DNA from 2 places in the Geobacillus sp. B4113_201601 genome. Region 1 is predicted to be linked to the other one. Evidence: a T-box and tRNA genes for the amino acid it is inferred to sense, from the RefSeq annotation. Region 1 holds a T-box; the other holds one or more tRNA genes.

Region 1 (4,447 bases):
AAGCTCCCCAACCGGAACGGCGTTTTGGTTCGGATCGAAGTCGAACAAATTGCCGAGCATAAACCGGAACGTGTTGCGGATTTTCCGGTACACTTCCGACACTTGTTTCAAAATATGATCAGAAATGCGCACGTCGGCCTGATAGTCAACGGAGGCAACCCAAAGACGCAAAATGTCGGCGCCAAATTGTTCCATCACTTTCGCCGGCACGACGACGTTGCCGAGCGATTTGCTCATTTTCCGCCCCTCGCCGTCTAAAACGAAGCCGTGGCTCAACACCTCTTTATACGGTGCTTTGCCGGTGACGGCGACCGCCGTCGACAACGACGAGTTAAACCAGCCGCGATATTGGTCAGACCCTTCCAAGTACAAATCAGCCGGACGCGCGAGATCATCGCGCTCGACGAGCACCGCTTGATGCGACGAGCCGGAGTCAAACCAGACGTCCATAATGTCCGTTTCTTTCGTAAAGATGCCGTTCGGGCTTGACGGATGGGTGAATCCTTCCGGCAATAAGTCTTTCGCCTCGCGCTCAAACCAAACGTTCGAACCGTATTGGCGGAACAAGTTCGACACATGCTCGATCGTCTCATCGGTGATAATCGGCTCGCCGTTTTCGCCGTAAAAGACCGGAATCGGCACACCCCAGGCGCGCTGGCGGGAAATGCACCAGTCGCCGCGGTCGCGCACCATGTTATGGATGCGGATTTCGCCCCATTCCGGCACCCATTTCGTTTCCTTAATGGCGTCAAGGAGCTGGCCGCGAATTTTATCAATCGAGGCAAACCATTGCGTCGTCGCCCGGAAGATCGTCGGCTGCTTCGTCCGCCAGTCGTGCGGATACGAGTGGGTGATGAAACCGAGCTTCAGGAGCGCTCCAACTTCTTCGAGCTTTTGCGTAATCGCTTTGTTCGCCTCATCGTAAAACATTCCTGCAAACCCGGGTGCTTCCTCGGTCATGTAGCCGCGTTCATCGACCGGGCAGAGAACCGGAAGCCCGTATTTTTGCCCGACGACAAAGTCGTCTTCCCCGTGGCCTGGCGCCGTATGGACGCAGCCGGTGCCGGCGTCGGTCGTGACGTGCTCGCCGCAGACGACCAACGAATCGCGCTCGTAGAACGGATGTTTCGCGACGACGTACTCAAGTTCTTTTCCTTTTACGGTTTTAACGACGGACCACGACGCCCAGCCGACTTCGTTCGCCACCGATTCGGCCAAGGCGGCGGCGACAACGTATTTCTGCCCGTTGGCGTCGATGACATGGTAGTCCAGGTCCGGGTGAACAGCAATCGCCAAGTTCGCCGGAATCGTCCACGGCGTCGTCGTCCAAATGACGATCCGCACGTCGCCGTCCAGCACACCTTTGCCGTCTTTGACCGGAAACGCGACATAAATTGACGGTGAGCGTTTGTCTTTGTATTCGATTTCCGCTTCGGCGAGCGCCGATTCGCTCGACGGCGACCAATAGACCGGCTTCAGTCCTTTGTAGATGAGCCCTTTTTTCGCCATTTCACCGAACACTTTCATTTGCTGGGCTTCGTATTCCGGCTTGAGGGTGATATACGGGTTGTCCCAATCGCCGCGCACCCCGAGCCGTTTAAACTGCCGGCGCTGGTTGTCGATTTGTTCATACGCGTACTGCTCACACCGCTTGCGAAACTCGGCGACGCTCATCGATTTGCGGTCGACGCCTTGTTTCGTAAGCGCCGTTTCAATCGGCAAGCCGTGCGTATCCCAGCCGGGCACGTACGGCGCACAAAAACCGTTCATCGATTTATAGCGGACAATGATATCTTTTAAAATTTTGTTTAGCGCATGCCCCATATGAATATCGCCGTTGGCGTACGGCGGGCCGTCGTGCAGGACAAACAGCGGCCGGCCTTTCGTCCGCTCCTGCACTTTCCGGTAAATGTCCATGTCCTCCCATTTTTTTTGCATTTCCGGTTCCCGCTTCGGCAAATTGCCGCGCATCGGAAACTCGGTTTTCGGCATGAGCAATGTGTCTTTGTAATCCATCGCTGCTCCTCCTTTGAACAATATAAAATAAAAAACCGTTCTCTCCCGGCAAGGGACGAGAACGGTCTCGCGGTACCACCCTTTTTGGCCATGCAAAGGCACAGGCCCACTTTTCATTCGTAACGGGAATGACGCGCCATGGCCTACTCGTTGTTTCGGCATGGAACTCCAGGGTGATGTTCACTCTTGCGCCGGTGCCGGGCTTCCACCATCCCCGGCTCGCTGCGACCGGTCGTGCAAGAGCTACTGTCCCTTTCATCGTTGATGGTTATTCGCAATTCATAACGGAAAAAAGCCGACCGCCTCCCACGGCGGCTGAGGCGGAGATTTTGCCAATCACTTAGAACGGAACCGTTCCATGGGCAATGGTTTGCCCTCCATCCGGAGATAAAAATCCCGTGTCCGTGCGGCATTTTCACGGAAAAGTTCCATGGGCAACGTTTTGCCCTCCACCCGGGGATGAAAATCTCGCGTCAGGCGGGCATTTTCACAGAAAAGATCCATGGGCAGTGATCTGCCCTCCACCCGGGGATGAAAATCCGCGTCAGTCCTGCATTTTCACAGAAAAGTTCCATGGGCAGTGATCTGCCCTCCACCCGGGGATGAAAATCCGCGTCAGGCCTGCATTTTCACAGAAAAGTTCCATGGGCAATGGTTTGCCCTCCACCCGGGGATGAAAATCTCGCGTCAGGCGGGCATTTTCACGGAAAAGATCCATGGGCAGTGATCTGCCCTCCACCCAGGGATGAAAATCCGCGTCAGGCCTGCATTTTCACAGAAACGTGAAGAGCTGTGCCTCAACGGCGATCAAACGAGCCGCGAGATTTTTTGCCAATTATTATAGCGGAAATGCCTTCCGTTCGTCAAGGCTGTGACAGCGGTTCTTTCGCCCCTTCTTCCCAATCCGGCGCTTCATACTCCATCAGCTCGTCCCAATCGCGGCTGTTGATCATATCGAGCTGGGCCTCGACCAACATGCGGAAACGGGCGCGGAACACTTTCGACTGCCGCTTCAGCTCCTCGATCTCGAGGGCGATTTTCCGCGATTTCGCCAATGCATCGCTGATGATGCGCTCGGCGTTTTTTTCCGCCTCTTTAATGATCAGCTTCGCCTCTTTTTGCGCGTTTCGCTTGACTTCCTCAGCCGCTTCTTGGGCGACGAGAATCGACTTGTTTAGCGTTTCCTCAATATTGGAAAAATAGTTCAGCTTCTCTGTCAGCTCCGCTACTTTATCTTCGAGCTGCTTTTTCTCGCGAATGAGCATTTCGTAATCTTTAATGATTTGATCCAAAAACTCGTTGACTTCATCCTCATCATATCCGCGAAATCCACGGCTGAATTCCTTGTTGTGAATATCCAATGGCGTTAACGGCACAGCGGCCACCTCCGTCTTCATCGTTCCTTTTCTTCTTTGTTCGACAAGGTTTGCCGATTTCCTGCTGCCATTTGATTATTTTTGCCAACCGATGCGCACGAGCCAGCGCTCTTTCTTTGTCGGCCCTTCCACAGCCATTAGCTTGCAGCGGCCAAACCCGCGCGCCGACAATACATCGCCTGGGCCGCAGAGAAAATCGGGCTTGTCCACCACTTTCCAGTTGACTTTGACAAGCCCGTTTTCCACCAGCGCCCGCGCTTTCTCGCGCGCGAGACGGAACGCCTGGGCAAGCAGCGCATCCAGTCGAAGCGAAGAGACGGTCACCGTCCCTTCTTGCCATCGTTCTTCAACCGGCAAGACAGCGGAAAGCGGCAGCGGCTCCAACGCCACCGGAGCTTTGCCGATCGCTTCGATGTGCAGACGGACGTAGTCGGCGACTTCGGCAGCGGCAAAAAATTGAATGTCCGAACCTTGAACAAGGACGTCGCCAAATTTGCCCCGCCGCAATCCGAGCGACATGAGCGCGCCGAGAACATCGCGATGCCCGAGGGAGACGAATTTCACCGGATAACGAACGGCAAAAAGCGCGATCTCATAATCGTTTTCCTCCGGGGCAAAATAGGGCGGATAAAGCAGCCCACGCTTGCGTTCGGCAAACGAAGCCCCGCCAAAAAACGAAACGCGCACGTCCCCGCCGCTGCCGATGAGGCTTTGCACGATCTGCTGCTCGCGCGGATCGAGAAAATCGGTGAGCTTCGGAGCGTATTGGCGGCTCACCATCTCCTTCCACTCGAGCACTTGATCGATGAACGGGCGCTCCTCTTGGCGAAAATGCTGATACCATTCCATCAAAATTCACCTTGCTTTCCTCAACGAAAGACAGACATATTGTCCGTTCCGCTTCCAACACCGGCGCAAGACCGGCCCGGGCAACGAGCGGGCGATGCCCTTCCCCGCCAACCCGATCGGTTCAGCCGCCAACGCCGCCCCTAAATTTGCGCTTGCAGAATGTCAAACAAGGCATAAAGCCCCCTCGTGGCGAACTCAAGGACAAG
Region 2 (4,447 bases), on a different contig from region 1:
CTGAAATGGTTTATGCCATACTGGAGAGGTGAAAAAGAAGTCACAACGAAGAAAGAAAAAGAAAAATTCGTCCGTATCGTGAATAAGTCATTGGTGCAGTATTTGATTGGGGCTGAAAAAGCATTGAAAAGAACGAGTGAAACGATTGTTGAACGAGAAATACATGAAAAAGTTATTGACTTAATTAGTTAAAATATGTTAAATTAAAAATTTTAGTTGTATTTTTTACGATATTATATATAGAGGATGGTTGGTTATATGAAATAACTTGCCATCCTTTTTTGTTTCAACTTTTTGTTTAGCTACTTCTTCAACTTCAGCAATACGAGATTCTTTTGTGGTTTGCATATCAAAGAATGCTTTACGAATAACTTCATCAGCTTCATTTCTTTATATCCTTTTGCCATTTCGGGAATAGTTCTCTTTCAATTCTTATCTACATCAGCAACGATTGGTATTTAAAATTCCTCCACATTTTCTTTCTCCTTGAAACGGTCGGTAACGCTCCGGCCGTTTTCTTCTTTTTTGATGTGTTGGTTATAAAAGTTAACATTGTATAGATTGTATCAAAGGCGGTGAGTGAGGTGATGAACAAAATCAAAAAAGTACGAATCCTTCTTGGTATGACACAAAAAGATGTAGCAAAACAAATTGGAGTTACACAAGCAATGTATAGCATGATTGAAAACGGAAAACGGAAGCCATCAAAAAAGACAGCTGCAAAGATTGAAGAACTGTTCGGAATATCATTGTTTTTCGTAGATTGAATGCACACATATACGTCATGTTAGTGTGTACACACTTATTGGCGATAAGTGACTTGAGCGCATCGCTAGTGAAATGCTAGTGCCCGTCTATTGCACGCTCGTAAAAGATATGCATAGACACCATACTGTAAACCCATTTATACATATCTCCAGTATTTTCAAATCATTATTAGTCATATCACCACCCCTTTCAAAGGCAGGATTCGTTTCCTGCCTCATCTTTTTTAAACGGAGTGATTGAATGAAATTTGAGCGTAAGAAAAGGAAAAAGACATTTGATGAGTTGCTTAGAGAGTATCAAAAACAGCACGAAGAAAAACAAAAACAAATTAATAAACGAAAGGAGAAAAAGCGATGAGAATGGATTACGAAAAATTTGAAGAACTCATGTATCATGCTTCACGAGGTGCAAATGATCAACTCTATGATGGACTTGCGAAACGTTTCCTTTTGCGATTTGAAGAAGATATTCGGTCGGTTCATGAGCGATTGGAGCAATTGGAGCGCTTAGTGAAGATGTTGATTGAGTCGAAACAAGAAGTGAAAAAAGAGATCAATGTTGAGGAATGGAAACCGGCAGATAAATCGTTGATTGAAGCATGGAAACCTAATCCGAAATTACAAGAGGCTCTTGAAAAAGTTGATAAAGAAAAGCTTGCAAAAGCGATGGATAAAGCGATGGAAGATGTGATAAAGGTAAATACATTGCGTACTTTTTCGATGCCAAAAGTTGAAGTGCCGGAGTTCAAGAAAGGAGCTGACGAGGAATGATCGTTGCTCCTCCTGAACATCATGTGTTTCTTGTGAATGGTGAATATGTGTTTGTGCCGTATAACGAATGTGACGTTGAAGGATTTATTGAAAAGGAAATGGCTGCAAGGATTGCACAGAATGAAAAGTTTCGTTCTTTTGTCAACGCATTGACTGCGTGGGGTGATTTTTTAGAGCGATTTTTCTACATGAATGATATCTACTTTTGGGATAAACAAACGCATGAATGGAATCCAGATTTTCGAAAGCATTTTGATACAGAAACGGAAGCGTGGTTATTTGCAGACAAAATCTTCAAAATGAATGTTAAAAGTTATTTCGAGGGCTATCCCGAATATTCAAAAGCGTATATTGAATATGTTTTGCGGTGTGATGAAAATGATGTTCCGTTTGATGATGGGTTTTATCAGTTTGTTGCTAAACGGATGATTGAAGACAGAGAAATTCGAATCGAATGGGAAAAGGTGATGTGATGATACAGATTCCTGATTATTTTGTTTGTAAGAAATGCGGAATATATATCAAATATGAAGAAGCTGGACAGATGGAATGTGGGCAATGTGTGTTTGATGATTGGATTGGAGTGAATAAGATTGACGAACGATACGAAACCAAAAACAAAGAAGGATAAAATATCCAATGGATACATACTTGTATATATGCCTAACCATCCGCGAGCCATTAGGCGTGGACAGTGGCAAGGATATGTATATGAGCATGTCATTGTAGCTGAAAAGATGTTGGGTAGACCGTTAAGGGATAACGAGGAAGTGCATCATCTTAATATGAATCCTGCGGATAATCGTCCAGAAAACTTGCTTGTTTTAGAAAAAGGGCAGCATACGAAAATACATAATTTTATGCGTAGGTATGACTTGTATTCTGTGTTTGAAGAAATCGCAACCGATGGACATATCGTGAAGAAATGCTTGTTTTGTGATGAATACATAGTTAATGAGAATAAGAAATTTTGCAGTATAGAGTGTAGACGAAAATATGAAGAACAAAAGAAAGGTGAACAAAATGATCAGCAAAATGAAGCAAGTGTTTGAGATGTATGTGGATTGGGTGATTGATGCGTTTCCTGTTTATATTGTTTTGTCGGCTTTGACGATGATACTTATTGACATGATGTGAAGGTGTTTTGTCTTTTTCTTTTTGGACTCGTAGCTCAGTTGGTTAGAGCAGCGGACTCATAATCCGAAGGTCGCAGGTTCAAGTCCTGCCGAGTCCACCAAGATTTTGATGATGTAGAAGGAATTCCTTACCTTTTCGTTGAATTGAGTAGACGGAAGGGAGGGAATGTGATGGAAGCTAAAATTTTAAGTAATGATGAGAAAAAACAAATGTTTTTAAATGCTGTCAAAGAAATAGAGGCAGATATTGAGATATTAAAAGATATCGCCATTAAAAACAATCCAGAAATTAAAGAAGAAGTAAATCGATTAGTTAAAACGATACTTAGCAATGTTAAAGTATTAAAATCGTTTAGAGACTTTGAATAAGTTGTAAAAGCTTGAAATGATTTAATTAAAGCATCCGTTTTATCGGGTGCTTTTTTATTTGGAGGGAAGAAAATGTTACTTGCATTTCAAATTTTATTGTTTATTTTAATCGTGTTGTTTGGCATGGGCTTGTTCAGTGATGAAAGCCGAGAGAATAAAAACAGATATTTGAGTGTTGTATTGGCAAGTGTTATTGCTTTGAGTGTAAGTCTTTTTGTGGGGTGAAGTGATGATTAATATTGAGGAAGTTATTTATCACAATGAAGGTGTAACTGTTCATTTTACATATAAAGGCGATGATATTGAATTTGATGGATATATTAGGCTAAGTCTTAAAGAATACAAAGCAAGTGGCAATGGTGAGGATTTGGATTATTTAGTGAAGTGTATTTTGGTAAGGGAATTGCACTATTTGGTGAATAGATATTGAAGACATTGGAGGGATAAGATGAATGTTAATGAAAGAGCAGATTACTTATATTAAAGATAGTGAAATTGTGGAAGTTCCTAAAAATGCGTCATTGTTTATCGTTAAAGATAATTTTGATGAGGAATATTTGAAAAGGATGATGAACACAGGAGTAATAATGAATTCAGATGCAGAAGTGCAATGGATTAGTGAGGATGAGTTAGGAGGTTAATTTTTTTGATTATATAAGTGTATGATTATATGTTTATATGATGTGTGGCTGGTGACAAATAAATGGCATTCAAATTTGTTGAATGTGAACGCTGCCCAACAACATTTAAGGTAAAGAAAATTAAGAAGGATATGGTTGGTTTTTATTACGGCGATCCTGTTTATCATCATTATTATGAGTGCGTTAGATGTAAATACAAACATACTGTGAAGATTGATACGCCATCTGTGAATATATGGACTGATCGAATGTTCATGCTGAAGTGGTATATGCAGATATATCGAAAAGATGAAAAGAAGTGCGAAGAGTTGGCAAGGGAATATGAGATTGCTAAAAGGGAAGCCGAGAAGGTAATTGATGATGTGAAGAAGGTAGTTGGGATTGAGTAGGTGTTGTTTTATTTTTTAAATATATAAGTGTATGCTTATATGTTTATGTGATGTGAGATGATGGGAAAATGAAAAATGAGTGCAAACCCGTGCACACTGTTACACATGCCAAAGGGGGTGAAAGATATGTTAAACGAACGTGAAATGAAGGCAATACAATTGTATTATCAAGGCGGTATGACAGTTGAAGAGATCGCTCATGAGTGTGGATATAAAAACAGATCATCTATCTATAAACTTTTGAAACGTGAAGATGCTCAAGAGTATATTGACATGCTTGCACAAGAAAGTTTAAAGGAAGCGTTGCGAACATTGCGTATTAACTCACGTGATCTTTCAAAGATCATTGTTGATATTGCACGTGGCAATATAAA

What was found. A T-box is a leader RNA that pairs with one kind of tRNA and senses whether it is charged. The one in region 1 lies ahead of ileS (isoleucine--tRNA ligase), so its partner is inferred to be a tRNA-Ile.
Region 2: it encodes a tRNA-Ile, which carries the amino acid that the T-box ahead of ileS (isoleucine--tRNA ligase) is inferred to sense. The anticodon was not compared.

Annotation. Positions count from the first base shown of each region.
Region 1 is NZ_LQYX01000121.1:108,685-113,131, reverse strand. Features, by position in the region: gene ileS (isoleucine--tRNA ligase) at 1-2,016, opposite strand, end outside; T-box leader at 2,065-2,284, opposite strand; gene B4113_RS17055 (DivIVA domain-containing protein) at 2,880-3,392, opposite strand; gene B4113_RS17050 (RNA-binding protein) at 3,468-4,241, opposite strand; gene B4113_RS17045 (YggT family protein) at 4,382-4,447, opposite strand, start outside.
Region 2 is NZ_LQYX01000019.1:1,084-5,530, reverse strand. Features, by position in the region: gene B4113_RS02715 (hypothetical protein) at 1-192, shown strand, start outside; gene B4113_RS02710 (helix-turn-helix transcriptional regulator) at 588-767, shown strand; gene B4113_RS02705 (hypothetical protein) at 1,122-1,538, shown strand; gene B4113_RS02700 (hypothetical protein) at 1,535-2,011, shown strand; gene B4113_RS02695 (HNH endonuclease) at 2,132-2,590, shown strand; tRNA gene B4113_RS02690 (tRNA-Ile) at 2,699-2,775, shown strand; gene B4113_RS02685 (hypothetical protein) at 2,846-3,043, shown strand; gene B4113_RS19820 (hypothetical protein) at 3,116-3,268, shown strand; gene B4113_RS02680 (hypothetical protein) at 3,273-3,473, shown strand; gene B4113_RS02675 (hypothetical protein) at 3,496-3,684, shown strand; gene B4113_RS02670 (hypothetical protein) at 3,747-4,073, shown strand; gene B4113_RS02665 (helix-turn-helix domain-containing protein) at 4,200-4,447, shown strand, end outside.